2 regions of the Streptomyces sp. NPDC050433 genome follow, and region 1 is predicted to be linked to the other one. Evidence: predicted binding sites of a transcription regulator. Region 1 holds the regulator's gene; the other holds the start of a gene.

Region 1 (8,853 bases):
CAGACCCGCTCGACCAGTTCCGCGTCGTGCCGCCCCTCGACGTAGATGCGCCCCGCACGGGCCACCCGCGCCCGTGCGCCCGGAACGGCGACCGAGCCGGAGGCCGTACGGGCGGGCCGGGCCGGGCCACCGACAGTGGGCCGGACCAGGGTGACCACCCGGCCTTCGAGCACGAACCCCCGTTCCACCAGCGGGAACACCCGGTGCTTGCCGAAGCGGTCCTCCAGGGTGACCGTCGGGCCCTCGGCCGTCTTCTCGCAGCGGATCACCGCGCCGCAGAAGCCCGTCGACACCTCCTCGACCACCAGATCCGGTTCGGCGGGCACCTCGGGCACCGGCTTCGAACGCTTCCAGGGCGGGGTCAGATCGGGGCTGTAACTGCGCATCCGCAGACGATAACGGGGCCCGCTTCACGCCGTGCCGAAACGCGCGGCCAGCGACCCTCGTTGGGCCCGTACGAACGCCGCGTCGACGGCCGCGCCGTGGCCGGGAACGTACACCGCGTCCTCGCCGCCCAGCGCCAGCAGCCGGTCCAGCGCGGCCGGCCAGCGGGAGGGGATCGCGTCGTCGCCGGCCTGCGGTTCCCCCGACTCCTCGACCAGGTCGCCGCAGAAGACGACCTCCTGGTCGCCGGGGACCAGCAGCGCGAGATCGTGCCCGGAGTGGCCGGGCCCGACATTGGCCAGAAGTACCTGCCGTCCGCCGAGATCGAGCGTCCACTCGCCGCTCACGGGGTGCCCCGGCACGGCCAGTACGTCCACCGCAGTGGCCGCTTCGGAGGCGGGCACCCCGTGCCGTACGGCAGAGGACCGCAGGCCGTCGCGGTCGCGCAGCAGCAGCTCCGCCAGGCCGACCGCCCCGTAGACCTCCGCGCCCGAGAACGCAGCCGTCCCCAGGACATGGTCGAAGTGCGGATGGCTGAGCGCGATGTGCGTGACGCGACGGCCGCCGCACAGCGCCTGCGCCTGCGTGCGGATCTCCGCGCCCTCACGGAGCGTGGAGCCCGTGTCGTAGAGAAGGACGGCGTCCTCGCCCACGACGAGGCCGACCGTCGCATCCCAGCCAGGCAGTCGCCGTCTGCCGACGCCGGAGGCGAGTCGTTCCCAGCCGTGCTCTTCCCAACGGACGTTCATACGGCGACGCTATCGGTGGGGAGGGCGGTGCCGCGCGGTGGCGTGACCGGTCGGCCTTGCTAGGGGCGTACCTGACGGCCGTACACTGGGCCGGGGAATGCTGGCACTCCTGCGTATCGAGTGCCAGGCCGGATCCGATGACCCAGAGCTGGAGGTGTGCGCGATGCTGAGCGAACGCAGGCTTGAGGTGCTGCGCGCCATCGTCCAGGACTATGTCGGCACCGAGGAGCCCGTCGGCTCCAAGGCGTTGACCGAGCGGCACAAGCTCGGTGTCTCCCCGGCCACCGTGCGTAACGACATGGCGGTCCTGGAGGACGAGGGCTTCATCGCCCAGCCCCACACGAGTGCGGGCCGCATCCCGACGGACAAGGGCTACCGGCTGTTCGTCGACCGGCTGGCGGGCGTCAAGCCGCTGTCGGCGCCGGAGCGCAGGGCCATCCAGAACTTTCTCGACAGCGCCGTCGATCTGGACGACGTGGTGGGCCGTACGGTGCGGCTGCTCGCGCAGCTGACCCGGCAGGTCGCGGTCGTGCAGTACCCCTCGCTGACCCGCTCGACGGTGCGGCACGTGGAACTGCTCTCGCTGGCCCCCGCGCGGCTGATGCTCGTTCTGATCACCGACACCGGCCGGGTCGAGCAGCGCATGATCGACTGCCCGGTGCCGTTCGGCGACACGTCGCTGGCGGACCTGCGGGCCCGGCTCAACGCGCGGGTGGTGGGGCGCCGGTTCGCCGATGTGCCGCTGCTGGTGCAGGAGTTGCCCGAGTCCTTCGACCTGGAGGACCGGGGGACGGTGTCCACGGTCCTCGCGACGCTGCTGGAGACGCTGGTCGAGGAGACCGAGGAGCGGCTGATGATCGGCGGCACCGCCAATCTGACGCGCTTCGGGCACGACTTCCCCCTGACGATCCGGCCGGTGCTGGAAGCACTTGAGGAGCAGGTCGTGCTCCTCAGGCTGCTCGGCGAGGCCGAGGACTCGGGCATGACCGTACGAATCGGGCACGAGAACGCCCACGAGGGCCTCAACTCCACGTCCGTCGTCGCGGTCGGCTACGGTTCGGGCGACGAGGCAGTCGCCAAACTCGGCGTGGTCGGACCGACCCGCATGGACTACCCCGGAACGATGGGAGCGGTACGCGCAGTGGCACGTTACGTCGGACAGATCCTGGCGGAGTCGTAAGTGGCCACGGACTACTACGCCGTACTCGGCGTACGCCGCGACGCATCACAGGACGAGATCAAGAAGGCATTCCGCAGACTCGCCCGCGAGCTGCACCCGGATGTCAATCCCGATCCCAAGACGCAGGAGCGCTTCAAGGAGATCAACGCCGCGTACGAGGTGTTGTCCGACCCGCAGAAGAAGCAGGTCTACGACCTCGGCGGCGACCCCCTCTCACAGGCGGGCGCCGGCGCGGGCGGCTTCGGGGCCGGTGGCTTCGGCAACTTCTCCGACATCATGGACGCGTTCTTCGGGACGTCGCAGCAGCGTGGGCCGAGGTCGCGGACGCGGCGCGGCCAGGACGCGATGATCCGGCTGGAGATCGACCTCAACGAGGCGGCCTTCGGTACGACGAAAGACATCCAGGTCGACACGGCCGTTGTCTGCACGACCTGCTCAGGCGAGGGCGCCGCTCCCGGCACCTCGGCGCAGACCTGCGACATGTGCCGTGGTCGCGGCGAGGTCTCGCAGGTCACCCGTTCCTTCCTGGGCCAGGTCATGACGTCGCGGCCGTGCCCGCAGTGCCAGGGCTTCGGTACGGTCGTGCCGACCCCCTGCCCCGAGTGCGCCGGCGACGGCCGTATCCGGTCGCGCCGCACGCTCACGGTCAAGATCCCGGCGGGTGTCGACAACGGCACCCGTATCCAGCTCTCCGGCGAGGGCGAGGTCGGGCCCGGCGGCGGCCCGGCGGGTGACCTGTACGTCGAGATCCACGAGTTGCCGCACACGGTGTTCCAGCGGCGCGGCGACGATCTGCACTGCACGGTGACCATCCCGATGACGGCGGCGTCGCTGGGCACGCAGTGCCCGCTGGAGACGCTGGACGGCGTCGAGGACATCGACGTCCGTCCGGGCACCCAGTCGGGCCAGTCGATCCCGCTCCACGGCCGCGGCATCACGCATCTGCGCGGCGGCGGCCGGGGCGATCTGATCGTCCATGTCGAGGTCATGACCCCGTCGAAACTCGACCCGGAGCAGGAGCGGTTGCTGCGAGAGCTGGCGAAGCTCAGGGGCGAGGAACGGCCCACCGGGCAGTTCCAACCGGGGCAGCAGGGGCTTTTCTCACGGCTGAAGGACGCGTTCAACGGGCGCTGACGCGCGCTGTCGTCGGGCGCCGCAGGGGCTGTTCCCGGCCCCCGCGGCGCCCGACGGTGAACCGGTACCGAGGCTCCACGGGCGACATGGCACCATGCGTGCATGTCCTCCGTGTTGACCGACATCTGCCGGTATCCGATCGTGCAGGCTCCCATGGCCGGCGGCGGGTCCTGCCCGCAGCTGGTCGCGGCCGTCGGTGATGCCGGAGGGCTCGGCTTCCTCGCCGCCGGCTACAAGACCGCCGACGGGATGTACCAGGAGGTCAAGCAGCTGAGGGGGCTCAGCGGCGCCGCGTTCGGGATCAATCTGTTCATGCCGCAGCCGCACCACGACGACCACGCGGCCGTGGAGGTCTACCGCGAACAGCTCGCCGGTGAGGCGAGTTGGTACGAGACCCCGCTCGGCGACCCCGACGCGGGCCGCGACGACGGGTACGAGGCCAAGCTCGCGATACTCCTCGACGATCCCGTCCCGGTCGTGTCGTTCACCTTCGGCTGCCCCACACCCACCACCCTCGACGCCTTCAGCCGCGTCGGCACGCTCACCGTCGTCACGGTGACCACGCCGGAGGAGGCCCAGACCGCCGAGTGGTCGGGCGCCGACGTCGTCTGCGTCCAGGGCGTCGAGGCCGGCGGCCACCAGGGCACCCACCGCGACGACCCCGCCACCGACGGGGCGGGCATCGGGCTGCTGTCGCTCGTCACGCAGGTACGGGAGTCCGTACGGCTGCCGGTCGTCGCGGCCGGCGGGCTCATGCGCGGCGGCCAGATCGCCGCCGTCCTCGCCGCGGGCGCCGACGCCGCCCAGTTCGGCACCGCCTTCCTCGTCTGCCCCGAGTCCGGCGCCCACGCCCTGCACAAGCACGCCATGACCAACCCGCTGTTCACCCGCACCGAACTCACCCGCGCCTTCACCGGCCGGCCCGCGCGCGGTCTCGTCAACCGCTTCATGCGCGAACACGGCCCCTACGCCCCGCCCGCGTACCCGGAGGTGCACCACCTCACCGCCGGACTGCGCAAGGCCGCCGCCAAGGTCGGCGACCCCCAGGGCATGGCTCTGTGGGCCGGCCAGGGGCACCGGATGGCCCGCGCTCTGCCCGCCGGACAGCTGGTGGACGTCCTCGCCGGTGAACTCGACGCCGCCCGCGCCTCGTTGACCCTGGGAAACGCCTCATGACCGCACCTGTCTTCGTCGTCGAGGCCACTGTGGCTCTGCGGCCCGGCACCGTCACGCTCGACGGTCCCGAGGGCCGCCACGCCGTCTCCGTAAGGAGGTTGCGTGTCGGGGAGGAGGTCGTCCTGACCGACGGTGCGGGCACCGGCGCCCACGGGACCGTCGCAGCCGTCCACGGCAAGGACCGGCTGGACGTGGATGTCACCGGCGTACGTACGGAGGACCCGCCCGCGCCCCGTATCACCGTCGTCCAGGCACTGCCCAAGGGGGACCGGGGCGAGCTGTCCGTCGAGACGATGACCGAGACCGGCGTCGACGCGATCGTGCCCTGGCAGGCCGCCCGCTGCATCACCCGGTGGAAGGGCGAGCGGGGCGCCAAGTCCCTGGCCAAATGGCGCGCCACCGCCCGCGAGGCGGGCAAGCAGTCCCGCAGACTCCGCTTCCCCGAGGTCGCCGGGGCGATGTCCTCCAAAGAGGTCGCGGCGTTGCTGGCCGCCGCCGACTTCGCCGCCGTCCTGCACGAGGAGGGCAGCGAACCGCTGGCCACCGCCGAACTCCCCGCTGCCGGGAGCCTCGTGCTCGTCGTCGGCCCCGAAGGCGGCGTCTCCCCGGACGAGTTGGCGCTGTTCGCGGACGCCGGGGCCGTGCCGTACCGGCTGGGCCGCACCGTCCTGCGCACCTCCACCGCCGGCACGGCCGCCTGCGCGCTGCTGCTGGGCCGTACGGGCCGCTGGTCCTGATCGGGTGCCGTCGGCGGCCCGATAGCATGCCTCCGTACGGAAGTGACCAGGGGCGATCGGCCGATGCGATGAGGAGACCCGGACCATGGCGGGAGAACGACAGGCCGACTGCCTGTTCTGCAAGATCGTCGCCGGGGAGGTGCCCGCCACCGTCGTCCGCGAGACGGACACCACCGTGGCCTTCAGGGACATCAACCCGCAGGCACCCACACATGTGCTGGTGATCCCCAAGGTCCACTACCCGGACATGGCCGCGCTCGCCACCGCCGAGCCGCTGATCGCCGCCGACATCCTGCGCGAGTCCGCCGAGGTCGCCGCCGAGGACAAGACCGTGGGCAGCGGCTACCGGGTGGTCATGAACACCGGCAGCGGCGCCGGCCAGACCGTCTTCCACGCGCACGCCCACGTGCTCGGCGGACGCGGCCTCAACTGGCCCCCCGGCTGAGCGGCCCGGCACCTTGTCCGTACGAGAACTGGTCGTCCTGGGGACCGCCAGCCAGGTCCCCACCCGGCACCGCAACCACAACGGCTATCTGCTGCGCTGGGACGGCGAGGGGATCCTCTTCGATCCGGGTGACGGCACCCAGCGCCAGATGGTGCGCGCCGGAGTCGCCGCGTACGACATCAACCGGATCTGCGTCACGCACTTCCACGGCGACCACTCGCTCGGCCTCGCCGGGGTGATCCAGCGCATCAACCTGGACCGTGTCCCGCACGAGGTCACCGCGCACTATCCGGCGAGCGGACACGCCTTCTTCAGGAGGCTGCGGTACGCGACGGCGTACCGCGAGACCGTCGGCATCACCGAGGTGCCCGTCGACGCCGACGGCGTGCTCGCCCGCACCGACTCGTACACCCTCCAGGCCCACAAGCTCTCGCACCCCGTCGAGTCCTACGGCTACCGCATCACCGAGCCCGACGGCCGCAGGATGCTCCCGGAGCGCCTTGCCGCCCACGGCATCAAGGGCCCCGACGTGGGACGCCTCCAGCGGGACGGCGAGCTGCGCGGGGTGACGCTGGCCGACGTCAGCGAGGAGCGCAGAGGGCAGCGCTTCGCGTTCGTCATGGACACCCGGCTCTGCGACGGGGTGCACGCGCTGGCCGACGGCTGCGACATGCTGGTCATCGAGTCCACGTTCCTCGACGAGGACGAGCAACTGGCCGCCGACCACGGTCATCTGACGGCGGGACAGGCGGGTGAGGCGGCACGGAAGGCCGGCGTACGGCACCTCGTACTGACGCACTTCTCGCAGCGCTACAGCGACCCCGTCCAGTTCGAGTCGCAGGCCAGGGCGGCCGGTTACGAGGGCGAGCTGACCGTCGCGGCCGACCTCGTCCGCGTACCGCTCCCCAAGCGCTCCGGCTGACCGCGACCCGGCCGACCTGCGGCGACCGCACGGCCTGCCCTCACCCCGACTGTCAGTGCCATCGTGCACACTGTCCGGATCCGTACGCCGATCCGGGAGCGCGACCGTGACCCCACGTGAAGGAACGCCGCAGGAGCACACCGCCCATGTCGACCCGCTGGGCGCCCTGCGCGCCCCGGACGACCCGGACTGCGACGTCTACCTGACCGGCACGGTCTTCCTCGACATCATCTTCACCGGCCTCGACAGCGCCCCCGTGCGCGGCACCGAGTCCTGGGCCAGGGGCATGGGTTCGAGCCCCGGCGGCATCGCCAACATGGCCAGCGCGCTGGCCCGGCTCGGCCTGCGCACGTCGCTGGCGGCGGCCTTCGGCGACGACCACTACGGCGAGTACTGCTGGGACGCCCTGGAGCAGGGCGAGGGCATCGACCTCTCCCGCTCACGCACCGTCCCCGGCTGGCACTCACCGGTCACGGTCTCCATGGCGTACGAGGGCGAGCGCACGATGGTCTCGCACGGCCACGAGGCCCCGCCGCCCGAGGGCGCCCTGCCCGAGTGCCCGCCCCGCGCGAGGGCCGCCGTCGCCGCGCTCACACCGGGCCGCAGCGACGAATGGATCGCCCGCGCCGCGGGGCACGGGGCGCGGGTCTTCGCCGACGTGGGGTGGGACGACACCGGCCGCTGGGACCTGGCCGGACTGCCCGACCTGGCGCACTGCGAGGCGTTCCTGCCCAACGCCGAGGAGGCGATGCGCTACACCCGTACGGACTGCCCCAAGGCCGCCGCGCGGGCGCTCGCCGAGGTGGTGCCGCTGGTGGTCGTGACCCTGGGCGCGGAGGGCGCGTACGCGGTCGACAGCGCCACCGGCGCCACCGCCGAGGTGCCGGCCATCGTCGTGGAGGCGCTGGATCCGACGGGCGCGGGTGATGTGTTCGTCGCCGGTTTCGTCACCGGCACCCTCGCCGGCTGGCCGCTCGCCGACCGGCTCGCCTTCTCCGGACTCACCGCGGCGCTGTCGGTCCAGGAGTTCGGCGGATCGCTGTCGGCTCCCGGCTGGGCGGAGGTCGCCGCGTGGTGGAGCTACGTCCGCAAGTCGTCGGACCAGGATCCGGCGGCCCTGCGCCGATACGCCTTCCTGGCAGGACTGTTGCCCGCACCGAGCCGACCGTGGCCGCTGCGCAGGGCCGTACCGACGATCGGTTTCGGGCGTTCGGGCTGACCTCGCCGCCCGGAACCGGTCCCGCTCTCCACAAACGCGCACGGAAAAGCCCTACGGCCTTGTCAGTGCGGAGTCGTACGCTGGTACCCAGAGGTTGTCGAGCGGCGAGAACCCTGCAACGGGAGGTATGCGCAGGCCACAGTGCCGGCCCATGACTCAGACACCCACAGTTCGGACCCCCGCGCCCGGTCAGGCGCGAGCCCAGTTCACCATCCCCTCCAAGCACCCGATGGTGACGATCCTGGGTTCCGGTGACTCGCTGCTGCGCGTGATCGAGAAGGCGTTCCCGGCCGCCGACATCCATGTCCGGGGCAATGAGATCAGCGCCGTGGGCGACGCGGCGGAGGTCGCGCTGATCCAGAGCCTGTTCGACGAGATGATGCTGGTGCTCCGCACCGGTCAGCCGATGACGGAGGACGCAGTGGAACGCTCGATCGCCATGCTCAGGGCGAGCGAGAACGGCGGCGCGGACGGACCCGAGACCCCCGCCGAAGTTCTCACACAGAACATCGTCTCCAACCGTGGCCGCACGATCCGCCCCAAGACGCTCAACCAGAAGCGTTATGTGGACGCGATCGACAAGCACACGATCGTCTTCGGCATCGGCCCCGCCGGTACCGGCAAGACGTATCTCGCCATGGCCAAGGCCGTGCAGGCCCTGCTGTCCAAGCAGGTCACCAGGATCATCCTGACCAGGCCCGCGGTGGAGGCGGGGGAGCGGCTCGGCTTCCTGCCCGGCACGCTGTACGAGAAGATCGACCCGTATCTGCGCCCGCTCTACGACGCGCTGCACGACATGCTCGACCCCGACTCGATCCCCCGGCTGATGGCCGCGGGCACGATCGAGGTCGCACCCCTGGCGTACATGCGCGGCAGGACGCTCAATGACGCGTTCATCATCCTCGAC
Region 2 (13,347 bases), on a different contig from region 1:
CGCCACGGACCGCACGATGGACGCCCCGCCGCCCGGCGGGGATCCGGAGCAGGCCGACCTGTTCGTCGGTGAGCTGGGCCGTCCGCAACGCTGCTACATCTGCAAGGACCACTACCTGCGGATCCACCACTTCTACCACCGGCTCTGCCCCGGCTGCGCCCGCGACAACCTCGCCCGGCGCGCCGCCCGCACCGACCTGACCGGGCGCCGCGCGCTGCTGACCGGCGGGCGCGTCAAGATCGGGTACCAGCTGGCGCTGATGCTGCTGCGCGACGGCGCCGACCTGACCGTGACCACCCGCTTCCCGCAGGACGCGGTGCGGCGCTTCGCGGCGGCCCCCGACGCCGCCGACTGGTGGGACCGGCTGCGCGTCGCCGCGCTGGACCTGCGCGACCCCCGGCAGGTGCTGGCCTTCACCGACCATCTGCTGGCCGAGGCACGGCCGTTGGACATCCTGATCAACAACGCGGCCCAGACTCTGCGCCGTTCGCCGCGCGCCTACTCCGCCCTGGCGGCAGGTGAGGCCGCGCCCGAACGGCACGCGGCCCTGCCCGCCGTCTGGACCGCGCCCGACTTCGCCGTCCCCGGCACCGGGAACACCGAGGTCGAGGCCGGGCCCTGGGCCGCCGGGCTCGTACGGCGCGCGACAGCCACCGCCGTGCTGCCTGCCACCGCCGTGCTGCCGGCCGTGGACGAGGCGGGTCTGCTCACCGAGACCGCCGCCGAGAACTCCTGGACCGCCCGGCTCGGCGATGTCGACCCGGCCGAGTTGCTGGAGGTCCAACTCGTCAACGCCGTGGCCCCGTTCCTGCTCGCCGACCGTCTGCTGCCCCTGCTCGCGGCGTCACCGCACCCACGGCGGTATGTGCTCAACGTGTCGGCCGTGGAGGGCCGGTTCACCGTCCACAAGAAGACGAGCCGCCACCCGCACACCAACATGGCCAAGGCCGCACTCAACATGCTCACCCGCACCAGCGCCGCCGACCTGGCGACGCGCGGCATCCACGTGTGCAGCGTCGACACCGGCTGGGTCACGGACGAGAAACCCCTGCCCGCCAGGGAGCGGCACGCCGCCACCGGCTGGCGCCCGCCGCTGGACATCGTGGACGGCGCGGCGCGCGTCTACCACCCGATCGTCCAGGGCCAGGCGGGCAGCCCGGTCCACGGCGTACTGCTCAAGGACTACCGCCCCGTCGCCTGGTGAGCCGCCGCCGCTCACAGGGCGCGCAGCGCCTCCAGCTGGTCCAGGAACCACCGCTGCGGCGGCAGCGCCGTCGCAGCGGCGGCCAGGCGCTTCGTACGGGCCGTGCGGTCGTCGTCGTCCATCGTCAGGGCCTCGTGCAGCGCCGCCGCCGTGGCCGTCACGTCGTACGGGTTCACCACCAGCGCGTCCTCGCCCAGCTCCTCGTACGCGCCCGCCTCGCGCGACAGCACCAGCGCGCAGCCGCCCTCCGAGAGGATCGGGATCTCCTTCGCGACCAGGTTCATGCCGTCACGGATCGGGTTCACCAGCGCCACGTCCGCGAGGCGGTACGAGGCGAGCGAGCGCGCGAAGTCGTCCTTCACGTGCAGCACGACGGGCGTCCAACCGGGCGTGCCGTACGTGGAGTTGATCTCGTCGGCCACCTCCTGGACCCGCGCCGTGTAGTCGCGGTAGACCGCGAGGTCCTGCCGGGACGGATAGGCGAACGCCACATGGGTGACCCGCTCGCGCCACTCCGGCCGGTCGGTCAGCAGCTGCCGGTAGGCGAGCATCCCGCGCACGATGTTCTTCGACAGCTCCGTGCGGTCCACCCGCACGATCGCCATGCGGGGTGCCCCGTCGTGCTCGCCGATCTGCTCGCGCAGTTCGGCCAGCCGCTCGTCCACGTCGGGCCGGTGCGCGCGCTCCCGCAGGAAGTCCGCGTCGGCCCCCAGGCCGTGCACCCCGACGGCCGTGTTGCCCGCCCCGCCCAGCAGTTCCGTACAGCACGCGAGGAACGCGCCGGCCCAGCGGTGGGTCAGGAACGCGGCGCGGTCGGCGCCGAGGATGCCGCGCAGCAGCTGGCGCGCGATGTCGTCGGGCAGCAGCCGGAAGTAGTCGACCGGCGCCCACGGCGTGTGCGAGAAGTGCCCGATCCGCAGATCGGGGCGGAGCGCCCGGAGCATGCCGGGCACCAGCGCCAGGTGGTAGTCCTGGATCAGCACGGCCGCGCCGTCGGCCGCCTCGTCGGCCAGGGCCTCCGCGAAAGCGCGGTTGTACGTCTCGTACGACGCCCACTGGGCCCGGAACTCCGTGCCGAAGGCCGGCTCCAGCGGTGTCTGGTAGAGCAGGTGGTGGACGAACCAGAGCGTGGAGTTGGCGACGCCGTTGTACGCGTCCGCGTACACCTCCGGCGGGATGCCGAGCATCCTCACCCGCTGCCCGCCCGTGTCGGCGGTGTCGAGCCGCCCGCCCGTGCGCCGTACGGCCTCGCGGTCGCCGTCGCCGAGGGCGGCGCACACCCACACGGCGTTCGTGTCGGACCCGATGGCCGAGAGGCCGGAGACGAGTCCGCCGCCCCCGCGCCCGGCGGTCAGCGTGCCGTCGTCGCCGAGCTTGTACGAGACGGGGCCGCGGTTGGACGCGACAAGGACCTGGGCGGCTTGTGCGGCTTGCTCAGGGACCAACTCGGAGACGTTCTCGGAGACCATGAGGCGAAACCTAGCCCTTCGCGGAAACGCTCAAACGTACGGTTCAGGACGGCGTGGATCAGCGTGGCTCAGCCACGCCCCCGGCCACGCGCCGCAGCCACCGCCACCACCCCCGCACCGACGAGGGCGAGCGCCATACCGCCGAGGAGCCACAGCTGCTCCGGGTTCAGGGGGCTCACGGCCAGCACAGTCATCGCAGCGGTCGCAGTCATTGACATACCGGGCAATATAGGCAAATCGATACGTAAATCATACGAATGAAGCGGTCATGCCGCGCGCCGCGCCTCGTACTCCGCCATCTCCCGCATCGGAGGCCGCTCCTCCGTGTCCACCGCGTGCGTACGCGGCTCGAAGCCCCCCTCGCCCCGCTCGAACTGCGTCAGCGCCGGCCGCACCAGATGCCCCCGCGACAGCCGCAGCTGCGCCGTCCGGTAGATCGCCGCCGCCATCCGCCCCAGCGCCTGCCCGTCCTGGTGCCGGTGCCTGCGCACCCCGACGTCGACCTGGCCCAGCGCGTCCAGCCCCACCGTGTGCAGCGCGTCCACCAGCAGCCCCAGCTCCACCCCGTACCCCACCGGGAACGGCAGCCGCTCCAGCAGCGAGCGCCGTACCGCGTACTCACCACCCAGCGGCTGCACGAACCCCGCCAGCAGCGGCCAGTGCAGATTCAGCAGCGGACGTGCCACCAGCTCCGTCACCCGGCCGCCCTGCCCCGGCTCGTCGCCGAGCGGGCGGTCGTACATCGCCTTCACGAACTGCACCTGCGGCTCGGTCAGCAGCGGCCCCACGATCCCCGACACGAAATCCGCCGAGAAGTCCTTCAGATCCGCGTCCACGAAACAGACGATGTCGCCGCTCGTCACCAGCAGCGAGCGCCACAGCACCTCGCCCTTGCCCGGCACGGCCGGCAGCCTCGGCAGGATGTCGTCCCGGTGCACCACCCGCGCCCCGGCCGCCGCCGCGACCTCCCCTGTGCGGTCGGTGGAGCCCGAGTCGATCACCACCAGCTCGTCGACGAGCGGCGCCGGGCCCGCCATCAGTTCACGCCGGATCACCGACACGATCCGGCCGACCGTCGCCTCCTCGTTCAGGGCCGGGAGCACCACGCTGACCTGCGCGCACTTCTTGGCCGCGACCAGCGCGTCGACCGGCCGGTCGGCCGCCGACCAGGACCGCCGGGCCAGCCAGCGCTCCACCTCTTGCAGCACGTGATCTCCATCTCGCGGATCGGACGAGCCCTTCAACCGTCCGGTGGTTCGGTTACAGTCTTGAACAACGCGGATGACCGTCGCATGTCGGGGGTCCTCACGCTGACAATCGAATACCGCTCATCCAGAGGGGCAGAGGGAACGGCCCGTTGAAGCCCCGGCAACCCTCCCGCCGACCGCGAGGTCACGGTGGGGAAGGTGCCAATTCCGTCTTGCGGCGAGACGCGTCGCGAGGAAGATGAGGAAAGGGCCTCGCCTTCATGGCTGTGCAGACTGCTCAGAACACCACCGCCGATGCCGCCGTCGGCACCGTCGACCTCGGACCCGCCGCCGCCCTCTCGTGCCGCGAATGCGGGGAACGCTTCGAACTCGGCCCGATCTTCGCCTGTCAGAGCTGTTTCGGCCCGCTCGAAGTGGCCTACGACCTGCCGACGGGCGACCCCGAGGACCTGAAGAAGCGCATCGCCGCCGGCCCCGACAACATCTGGCGCTACGCCCCGCTGCTGCCCGTCCCCGCCGACGTGGCGTCGAAGCCGAACATCAACCCCGGCTTCACCAAGCTCGTCAAGGCCGACAACCTCGCCCGTGAACTGGGCGTCACCGGCGGCCTGTACGTGAAGGACGACTCCGGCAACCCGACGCACTCCTTCAAGGACCGCGTCGTCGCCATCGCCGTCGAGGCGGCCCGCGCCTTCGGCTTCACCACCCTCTCCTGCTCCTCCACCGGCAACCTCGCGGGCGCCGTCGGCGCCGCCGCCGCCCGCGCCGGCTTCCGCTCCTGCGTCTTCATCCCGCACGACCTGGAGCAGGGCAAGGTCGTCATGGCCGCGATCTACGGCGGCGAACTCGTCGGTATCGAGGGCAACTACGACGACGTGAACCGTTTCTGCTCCGAGCTGATCGGCGACCCGCTGGGTGAGGGCTGGGGCTTCGTCAACGTCAACCTCCGCCCGTACTACGGCGAGGGCTCCAAGACCCTCGCGTACGAGATCTGCGAACAGCTGGGCTGGGAGCTGCCCGACCAACTGGTCATCCCGGTCGCGTCGGGCTCGCAGCTGACGAAGATCGACAAGGGGCTGAAGGAGCTGATCGCGCTCGGCCTGGTCGAGGACAAGCCGTACAAGATCTTCGGCGCGCAGGCCGAGGGCTGTTCGCCGGTGTCGGTCGCCTTCAAGGCCGGCCACGACGTCGTACGGCCGCAGAAGCCGAACACGATCGCCAAGTCGCTGGCGATCGGCAACCCGGCCGACGGCCCGTACGTCCTGGACATCGCCCGCCGCACGGGCGGCGCCGTGGAGGACGTGAACGACGAGCAGGTCGTGGACGCGATCAAGCTGCTCGCGCGGACCGAGGGCATCTTCGCCGAGACGGCGGGCGGGGTGACCGTGGGGGTGACGCGCAAGCTGATCGAGGCGGGTCTGCTCGACCCCTCGCTCACCACGGTCGTGCTGAACACCGGTGACGGGCTCAAGACGCTGGACGCCGTCGCGCCGACGACCGGGCCGACCGCGACGATTCCGCCGAGCCTCGACGCGTTCCGCGCGGCGGGTCTGGCGCGTTGAGCAGCTCACCGACCCGCAACTTCCCGGAAGGCAGAAACCGATGAGCGTGAACGTCCGTATCCCCACCATCCTCCGTACGTACACCGACGGCAAGGCCGAGGTTCCGGCCGAGGGTGCGACCGTCTCCCAGGTCATCGAGTCCCTGGAGGCGAACCATCCGGGCATCGCCGCCCGCGTCCTGGACGACCAGGGCAAGCTGCGGCGGTTCGTCAACGTGTACGTGAACGACGACGACGTCCGCTTCGAGCAGGGACTGGAGACCGCCACGCCGGACGGCGCCGGCATCTCGATCATCCCGGCTGTCGCCGGCGGCTGAACGCGGCTCAGCACCACGCACAGTGAACGGCGTTGCCTCCTCCGCAAGAGAAGCGGAGGGGGTAATTCCATGAGGTTGAACGCGATACAGTCGGGGTAGCCCCGCCACCGCCCGCGCTCCGAATGTGCCTCGCGCATATGCGATCGCGACAAGATGCGGTCGAAGTGTCGACGTTGTTTGCGCGGTTCCTTGCGCTTTGCCCGGCCCGACTTGCCCTGGTCGCCCGGCAATTCACCCCTTTGCGTGTTCCGGCCTGCCCAGAATTCTCGTCCGATTGACCTGTTGCAGAGGGCAGTTGGGCAGATACATTCAGCCGCGGTCGACGCGTTCCGGCGCGAAGTGCGGTCCCGCGCAGGGGCCAGTAATAGGGGAGTTGGGCATGGCTCAGGGCACCGTCAAGTGGTTCAACGCGGAGAAGGGCTACGGCTTCATCGCGGTCGACGGTGGTGCGGATGTTTTCGTCCACTACAGCGCGATCCAGATGGACGGCTACCGCACCCTTGAAGAAGGTCAGCGAGTTGAGTTCGAGATCTCGCAGGGCCAGAAGGGTCCGCAGGCGGACATGGTCAAGCTCGCCGTCTGATCCCGGCGCGATCGGCCAGCGACGCACTCACACACGAGGGGTCCGTATCCCGGCAGGGGATACGGACCCCTCGTGCGTGCGCGTGGGTCCGCGCGTGGTCGTGGTTGCCCGGGAGCCGCTTGCACTCTCGGGGGTCGAGTGCTAATCATTGGCGTTAGCACTCTGCAGGTGAGAGTGACAACTTATGGACCGGGTCAGCGAGGTCCGGGAGTCTGTGGGGCAAGGAACCGCAAGGCTCTCAGGCCGTCCGTCGCGGGCGCGGGCACGGTCCGGAGAAATCCACCCCCTGTCCGGGAGGACCACTTCACATGGCCAAGATCATCGCGTTCGACGAGGAGGCACGGCGCGGTCTCGAGCGCGGGATGAACCAGCTCGCCGACGCCGTCAAGGTCACCCTTGGCCCCAAGGGCCGGAACGTCGTCCTCGAGAAGAAGTGGGGCGCCCCCACGATCACCAACGATGGTGTGTCCATCGCCAAGGAGATCGAGCTCGAGGACCCGTACGAGAAGATCGGCGCCGAGCTGGTCAAGGAAGTCGCCAAGAAGACGGACGACGTCGCCGGTGACGGTACGACCACCGCGACCGTCCTGGCCCAGGCCCTGGTCCGCGAGGGCCTGCGCAACGTGGCCGCCGGCGCCAACCCGATGGCCCTCAAGCGCGGTATCGAGAAGGCCATCGAGGCCGTCTCCGGTGCGCTTCTTGAGCAGGCCAAGGACGTGGAGACCAAGGAGCAGATCGCTTCGACGGCCTCCATCTCCGCCGCCGACACCCAGATCGGCGAGCTCATCGCCGAGGCGATGGACAAGGTCGGCAAGGAAGGCGTCATCACCGTCGAGGAGTCGCAGACCTTCGGTCTTGAGCTTGAGCTCACCGAGGGCATGCGCTTCGACAAGGGCTACATCTCGGCGTACTTCGCCACCGACATGGAGCGTATGGAGGCGTCGCTCGACGACCCGTACATCCTGATCGTCAACTCCAAGATCGGCAGCGTCAAGGACGTCCTGCCGCTCCTGGAGAAGGTCATCCAGTCGGGCAAGCCGCTGCTGATCATCGCCGAGGACGTCGAGGGCGAGGCGCTGTCCACCCTCGTCGTCAACAAGATCAAGGGCACCTTCAAGTCCGTCGCCGTCAAGGCTCCGGGCTTCGGTGACCGCCGCAAGGCGATGCTGAACGACATCGCCATCCTCACGGGCGGCACGGTCATCTCCGAGGAGGTCGGCCTCAAGCTGGAGAACGCCGGTCTCGACCTGCTGGGCCGCGCCCGCAAGGTCGTCATCACCAAGGACGAGACCACCATCGTCGACGGTGCCGGTGACAGCGAGCAGGTCGCCGGTCGCGTGAGCCAGATCCGCGCCGAGATCGAGAACTCGGACTCGGACTACGACCGCGAGAAGCTCCAGGAGCGCCTGGCGAAGCTGGCCGGCGGCGTGGCCGTCATCAAGGCCGGTGCCGCGACCGAGGTCGAGCTGAAGGAGCGCAAGCACCGCATCGAGGACGCGGTGCGCAACGCCAAGGCCGCCGTCGAGGAGGGCATCGTCGCCGGTGGTGGCGTGGCTCTGCTCCAGGCTTCCTCGGTGTTCGAGAAGCTGGAGCTGGACGGCGACGAGGCGACGGGCGCGGCTGCCGTCAAGCTCGCGCTGGAGGCCCCGCTCAAGCAGATCGCGGTCAACGCGGGGCTTGAGGGTGGCGTCATCGTCGAGAAGGTCCGCAACCTCAAGATCGGTCACGGCCTGAACGCCGCGACCGGCGAGTACGTGGACATGATCGCCGAGGGCATCATCGACCCCGCGAAGGTCACGCGCTCCGCCCTGCAGAACGCGGCGTCCATCGCGGCGCTGTTCCTCACCACCGAGGCCGTCATCGCGGACAAGCCGGAGAAGGCCGCGGCGGGCGGCGCGCCGGGCGGCATGCCGGGCGGTGACATGGACTTCTGATCAGCCTCTGGTTGATCGACGGTCCAGCACGGATTGACGAACCGAGGGCGGCACTCCCGAGAGGGGGTGCCGCCCTCGGGGCGTTCAACTGATGTAGTTCTTCAGCTCGTCGGTGTCGAGGGTGATGGCGACGGGGTCGGGGAGCGTGACGGTGGCGCCGAACGGGTGCGAGCGACGGGCCTTGTATGCGCCGTTTCGCGGTTCCGTGTAGACGACAAGCTCGTTGGAGTCGCGGTCGATGAGGAGGTAGACGGGGATGCCGGCTGCCGCGTAGCCGTCGCGCTTTTCCTTGCGGTCGCGGCTGTGGGTGTCGCCGTCGTACGAGGTCACTTCGGTGACCATGAGCACGCCGCCCGGATCGGACCACTCGCCGTGGTTGGCGAAGTGCCCGCGCGGCGCGAGGGCTCCATCAGGACGGGCTCGACCATTGCGGTACGTCTCGACCTTGAGCCCGCGCTCACGGTACAGCCGGAGTTCCGCCCTGGACTGCATGCATTGGTCGGCGACCCACATGATGATCTCGTCGTGAGCCCCGTCCGGCACGTGCTTGACCTCCAACTTTCCGTTGATGAATTCGAGCGTCACCGTCTCAGGGGTGTGGTGAGCGATCTGCTCGAACTCCTTGACGGACATCTGGGCGTCTTCAGTGCTGCTGGGGGTCATGGCGTCGCCTCCTCCCCTACATCGTGCCTTGCTTCTCGGACGGGTGGGTTGAAGGGTCATACCTGTGTCCTTTCGGGTGGGCGCAGTGCCGCCGCGCGGGCCTCGGCGGCCCAGGCGCGGACGTTCTGCGGGGGGAGCGGCGCGCGTGGCTGTGGGCGTACGGGGGTGGGCTCGCCGCGGCAGGGGGCGCATTCGCCGTTCGGGAGGGCTTCCGGGCGGCCGGGGGCACCACACCTCGCGCATTCGAGGATGCGCAGCGCCGGTTTCGGGAGGCGGACCGGTTCCGGCGGGAGCTTTGAGATCAGGCGGGCCCGCGTGAAGGCCGCCGGGCTGTGGACCGCGGGCGGCAGGCCCGATGCCAGGGCGTGCAGCACCTCCCGTTCCGTCGCCTCCCGCGCGAACCACTCCGCCGCCAGCGGCTCCAGCGCCGCGCAGTCGATCGCGGAGAGCGCGAGTACGGGCGCGGTGCGCCGCAGGGCCGCCAGCAGGATGTACGCGCGTGAGCGCGTCGGGCGCGGGGCCGGGTCGGCCGGTAACGACGGGATGTCGCCCGACGCGAACGCCGCCCACCACTCGTTGTCGCGGGGCGTACGGGAGAACCACGTACGCGTGACCCATCGCGGGCTCCCAGAGCCCCGTACGTGCTCGCGGCCGATCCGCAGATGGCCCGTGCGCCGCAGGCACCGGAGCGCGGTGCGGAGCGCGCACTGGCCGTACGGGAGGATCTGCGCCAGCGTTTTGACGGAGATGTCCGCGCCGTCAGGCAGCCGGTCGAGGTAGAGCGCGATGCCCGCCTCGCGGTCGGGCAGGTGCGCGAAGTCGCCGGGGGCGGCGGGCTGTTGGCCGGGGGTCGAACGCTTTCCGTAGCCGGGGTTCGCCGACGGGTGAGTGGTCGGCGGTGTCATGTGCGCGGTGCGCGCGGCAGCACTAAGCTGAGGTCCAGCCATTGGATCGCTTTCATTGGGTGTTCGATCTGATCGGTCAGGCCCTCGCTGGTGTTGGTAGCACCGCGGGGGCCGTTTTTTGTTCGCTATCCGGAACGCTAGACCGTCGACACGTCAAGTGGCAAGCCGGTCACGAAAAGTCATCACGCCTGGTATGCGGCTCAGTTGAGACGGGGTAGGTAGGAGGGACCTCCTCCCACTTCCTTATTGGAAAAGGGCTCGGAGCGCGGGACTTGAGCCTCGGGCCTTACGGTGCGATCGGGCGCGAGTCCGTCGAGACCGCCACGTACGCCACACCGTCGTACTCCTTCGACAGACGCACCGGCGAGACGCTCCGGCGGTAGACCCACCGCGTCACCAGCGCGCCGAACGTCCGCGTCTCGTGCGTCGCGTCGACCCACTCCCGTACGGCGCGCGGCGCGTCCTCGCCGCCGGCGTGGCGCAGGTCCAGCAGGTGGTCCGCCGGTGTGGCGGTGGCGAGTTGGGCCTCCACCGTGTTCGCGGGGGCGGGGCCGATGGGGTTGCCCTCGGCGATACGGCCCGTCAGACCGCCGACGCCGCTCCAGGGGCCCGGCCAGATGCGGTGGGCGCGGAAGGAGCCCTCGCCGAAGAGGAGGCCGAGGGCGTAGTACGCGTCGCCGTAGCGTTCGCGCAGGTGCCCGCCGAGGGACGCGGGCGCGGGCGCGGTCGTGGAGTCGGCCGAACGGCCCTTCGCGACATGGCCGTTGTGGCCCCAGAGCACCACCTTCGCGTCGGGGTGGTCCGCGTCGTCCAGGATGTCCCCGACCGCCTCCGCCATGTACCGGTCGCGCGCGGCGGAGACCGTCCGCTCCGGGTCGGGGTGCTGTCCGTTGCGGGTCACCAGATCGGCCGCCCGGACCAGGATCCGCGCGTGCCGCACCGCCACGGCCCCGGCCGGGGTGCCGGGCTCGTCGTAGTCGCGCACGTACTCCAGCAGGTTCACCGCTTCGTGCATCAACTTCTGCTGCGGGTCGGGCCGCGAGCCCGGATACGCGGTGGCGAGCACGCCGAGCTTCGAGTGCAGGGCGGGCAGCCGCTCCGGCGCCACGCTGGTGAGGAACGCTTCGAGCACCGCCAGCGAATCACCGGAGCGCTGCGGGTCGATGCCGACGAAACGGACCTGCTCGGCCTCCGGGCGCCCGTCGTTGTACGCGCGCATCCACTTGAGCATGTCCAGGACCTCTTCGGTCCGCCAGGTCCAGAACCCCAGCCCGGCCAGCACCTTCGCGGGGTCGCCGACACCTCCCCGTACGTACGCGTCGACGGCCGGCCCGGCGGACGCGCTCGCCTCCATCGCCAGCACCGTGAAACCCAGCTCGGTGACCAGGTACTCCAGCAGCCGGTGCTTGAGCTGGAAGAACTCACGTGTGCCGTGCGTGGACTCGCCGAGCCCCACGACCCGTACGCCGTCGAGGACCTTCCCGAGCGGCTGGAGGTCGGTGGTGGGCGCGCCGGCGGTCAGGCCGCCGCTCAGGGGTACGGCGTTCGCCGACAGCCACGCCGTCACCTCGTCGGACGCCTCGCCGGACACGGTCTCCCGATCATTCGCTGACATGCCGCCGAGGCTACAGCCGGGCCGGAGCCGATTCCCGCTCGGGGAACTCGGCGGCCGGTGCGGCGCGTTACGTGCGCATAGCGCACCGGAGTTGTCCCTGTCCCCAGGCACCCCCGAAGCCCCGGAGGCTCGACGTCATGTCTCTGACACCTTCTCTGCCCTCACGCCGCGCCCTGCTCGGTGGTGCGGTAGCGGCAACGTTCGCGCTCGGTACGGGCACCGCACGCGCTCGCACCTCCTGGCCCGCCGACTTCCCGCTGCCCAACGGCTTCCGCCCCGAGGGCATCGCCATCGGCAGCGGCCCGTACGCCTACATGGGCTCCCTCGCGGACGGTTCGATCCGCCGTGCCGACCTGCGCACCGGCGAGGGCCGGACCGTCCTGGCGGGCGCGACCGGCGGCGCCGCCACCGGTCTGAAGCTCGACCGCGACGGGCTGCTCTACATCTCGGGCGGCGTGAGCGGCTCCATCCGGGTGCTCGACACCCGTACGAACCGGCTCACCGCCACGTATCAACCGACCACCACCGGATTCGTCAACGACGTGATCCTGTACGGCGACCGGGCCTGGTTCACCAACTCGTACGCCCCCGTCCTCTACACGGTGCCGCGCGGAGGCCGACACCGTGAAACGGACGACCTGCGCACCGTCCCCCTCGGCGGCGACTGGGAGCAGGCGCCCACCGGCATCAGCGCCAACGGCATCGAGACGACCCCCGACGGCCGCGCGCTGATCGTCGTCAACAGCCCGGCGGGCAAGCTGTTCCGGGTGGATCCGAAGACCGGGCACGCCACGCACATCGCCTTGCGGGGCGCGGCCGACGTCGTCAACGGCGACGGCCTGCTGCGCGTGGGCAGCACGCTGTACGTGGTGCAGAACCGGCTCAATCTCATCACCGTGTTCGACCTCGACGCCGGCGCCCGTACGGCGACGCTCCGGCGCTCGATCACCGACCCCCGCTTCGACGTCCCGACGACGGCGGCCCGCCTCGGCAATCGCCTCTACCTCGTCAACGCCCGCTTCACGACGCCGCCGACGCCGGAGACGACGTACAACGCCGTTGCCGTGCCGCTGCGTTAGCGTTTGACGCGGTTGCGTACGGCAAGGACAGCGAGGCCAAGCAGTACGGGCTCCGCCACGCGGGACGTCATCTCGATGTAGGTGCCGGTCGTGGTCAGATCCTGTCCGCTGGAGCGGAACACCACGGAGTTGAGGGTGACGTTCAGGGCCTTCTCGAAGCGTTCGGTGGTGAACCTGTCCCCGGTGGGGTTCCGCGGGTCCGCCTTGTCGATCTCGAAGGTGACCCTCCCGCCCCCGGCCGGCACGGTGCCGACCGCTTCCTGCTTCGGGGAGTCCTGGGGCAGCCCGGTCCCCATCAGCAGCAGCACCGTGATGAGCATCGCGGCGCCGAGCCATGCCAGCGCGCGGGAGGCCCGCAGGCCGTAACCGGACAACAGCCAGTACCCGTGCAGCAGTCCGCGCTCCCCACGGCTGGTACCGGCGCGGTCGTGGCGGCGCATCTCCATCTCGCCGTAGTAGAAGTCGGCGGCGCCGGGCTCGTCCTTGCCGTCTTCCAGGGCCTTGCGCAAGGCGCGGTAGACGGGGGCGAGTTGGGCGGGTCCGACGTTGGGGGAGCCGGACTCGGCCGCGCCGCCGTTCCAGCCCCGGGCCGCCGCTCGCGCCCGGCGTGCGCGCCAGTGGTGCTCCTCGGCGAGGGTACGGCGCCGGCTCCGGAGGGGCGGGACACCGCCGAAGGAGCAGTTCCCCTCCAACCGCAGCTGGTCCAGGTGCACGGTCCCGGTGAACACGCACTCGGACAGATCGACGTCGGCGAGGACGAGATGGGCGGCGTCCACGCCACGTAACGAGGTGAGTCGTACGGCTGGGTC

The links. The regulator HrcA, encoded in region 1, represses chaperone genes, less so after heat shock. The targets are predictions, from matches to a motif close to TTNGCACTCNGNNNNNCNGAGTGCNAA.
Region 2: groL (chaperonin GroEL) is a predicted target of HrcA. The motif match lies at 6,497-6,523, and genes of this name have one in related genera.

What each region holds. Positions count from the first base shown of each region.
Region 1 covers NZ_JBITIB010000016.1:551-9,403, forward strand. Annotated here, with positions in the region: gene ACIBLA_RS20360 (DUF3097 domain-containing protein) at 1-386, opposite strand, end outside; gene ACIBLA_RS20365 (MBL fold metallo-hydrolase) at 411-1,133, opposite strand; gene hrcA (heat-inducible transcriptional repressor HrcA) at 1,297-2,313, shown strand; gene dnaJ (molecular chaperone DnaJ) at 2,314-3,447, shown strand; gene ACIBLA_RS20380 (nitronate monooxygenase) at 3,550-4,623, shown strand; gene ACIBLA_RS20385 (16S rRNA (uracil(1498)-N(3))-methyltransferase) at 4,620-5,360, shown strand; gene ACIBLA_RS20390 (histidine triad nucleotide-binding protein) at 5,446-5,805, shown strand; gene ACIBLA_RS20395 (ribonuclease Z) at 5,819-6,727, shown strand; gene ACIBLA_RS20400 (PfkB family carbohydrate kinase) at 6,834-7,946, shown strand; gene ACIBLA_RS20405 (PhoH family protein) at 8,098-8,853, shown strand, end outside.
Region 2 covers NZ_JBITIB010000020.1:133,310-146,656, forward strand. Annotated here, with positions in the region: gene ACIBLA_RS24400 (SDR family NAD(P)-dependent oxidoreductase) at 1-1,204, shown strand, start outside; gene ACIBLA_RS24405 (trehalose-6-phosphate synthase) at 1,216-2,673, opposite strand; gene ACIBLA_RS24410 (hypothetical protein) at 2,742-2,885, opposite strand; gene ACIBLA_RS24415 (glucosyl-3-phosphoglycerate synthase) at 2,940-3,881, opposite strand; SAM riboswitch class I at 3,999-4,126, shown strand; gene thrC (threonine synthase) at 4,142-5,443, shown strand; gene ACIBLA_RS24425 (ubiquitin-like small modifier protein 1) at 5,484-5,759, shown strand; gene ACIBLA_RS24430 (cold-shock protein) at 6,139-6,342, shown strand; gene groL (chaperonin GroEL) at 6,651-8,276, shown strand; gene ACIBLA_RS24440 (Uma2 family endonuclease) at 8,361-8,939, opposite strand; gene ACIBLA_RS24445 (hypothetical protein) at 8,996-9,886, opposite strand; gene ACIBLA_RS24450 (erythromycin esterase family protein) at 10,131-11,459, opposite strand; gene ACIBLA_RS24455 (superoxide dismutase) at 11,597-12,538, shown strand; gene ACIBLA_RS24460 (pentapeptide repeat-containing protein) at 12,535-13,347, opposite strand, start outside.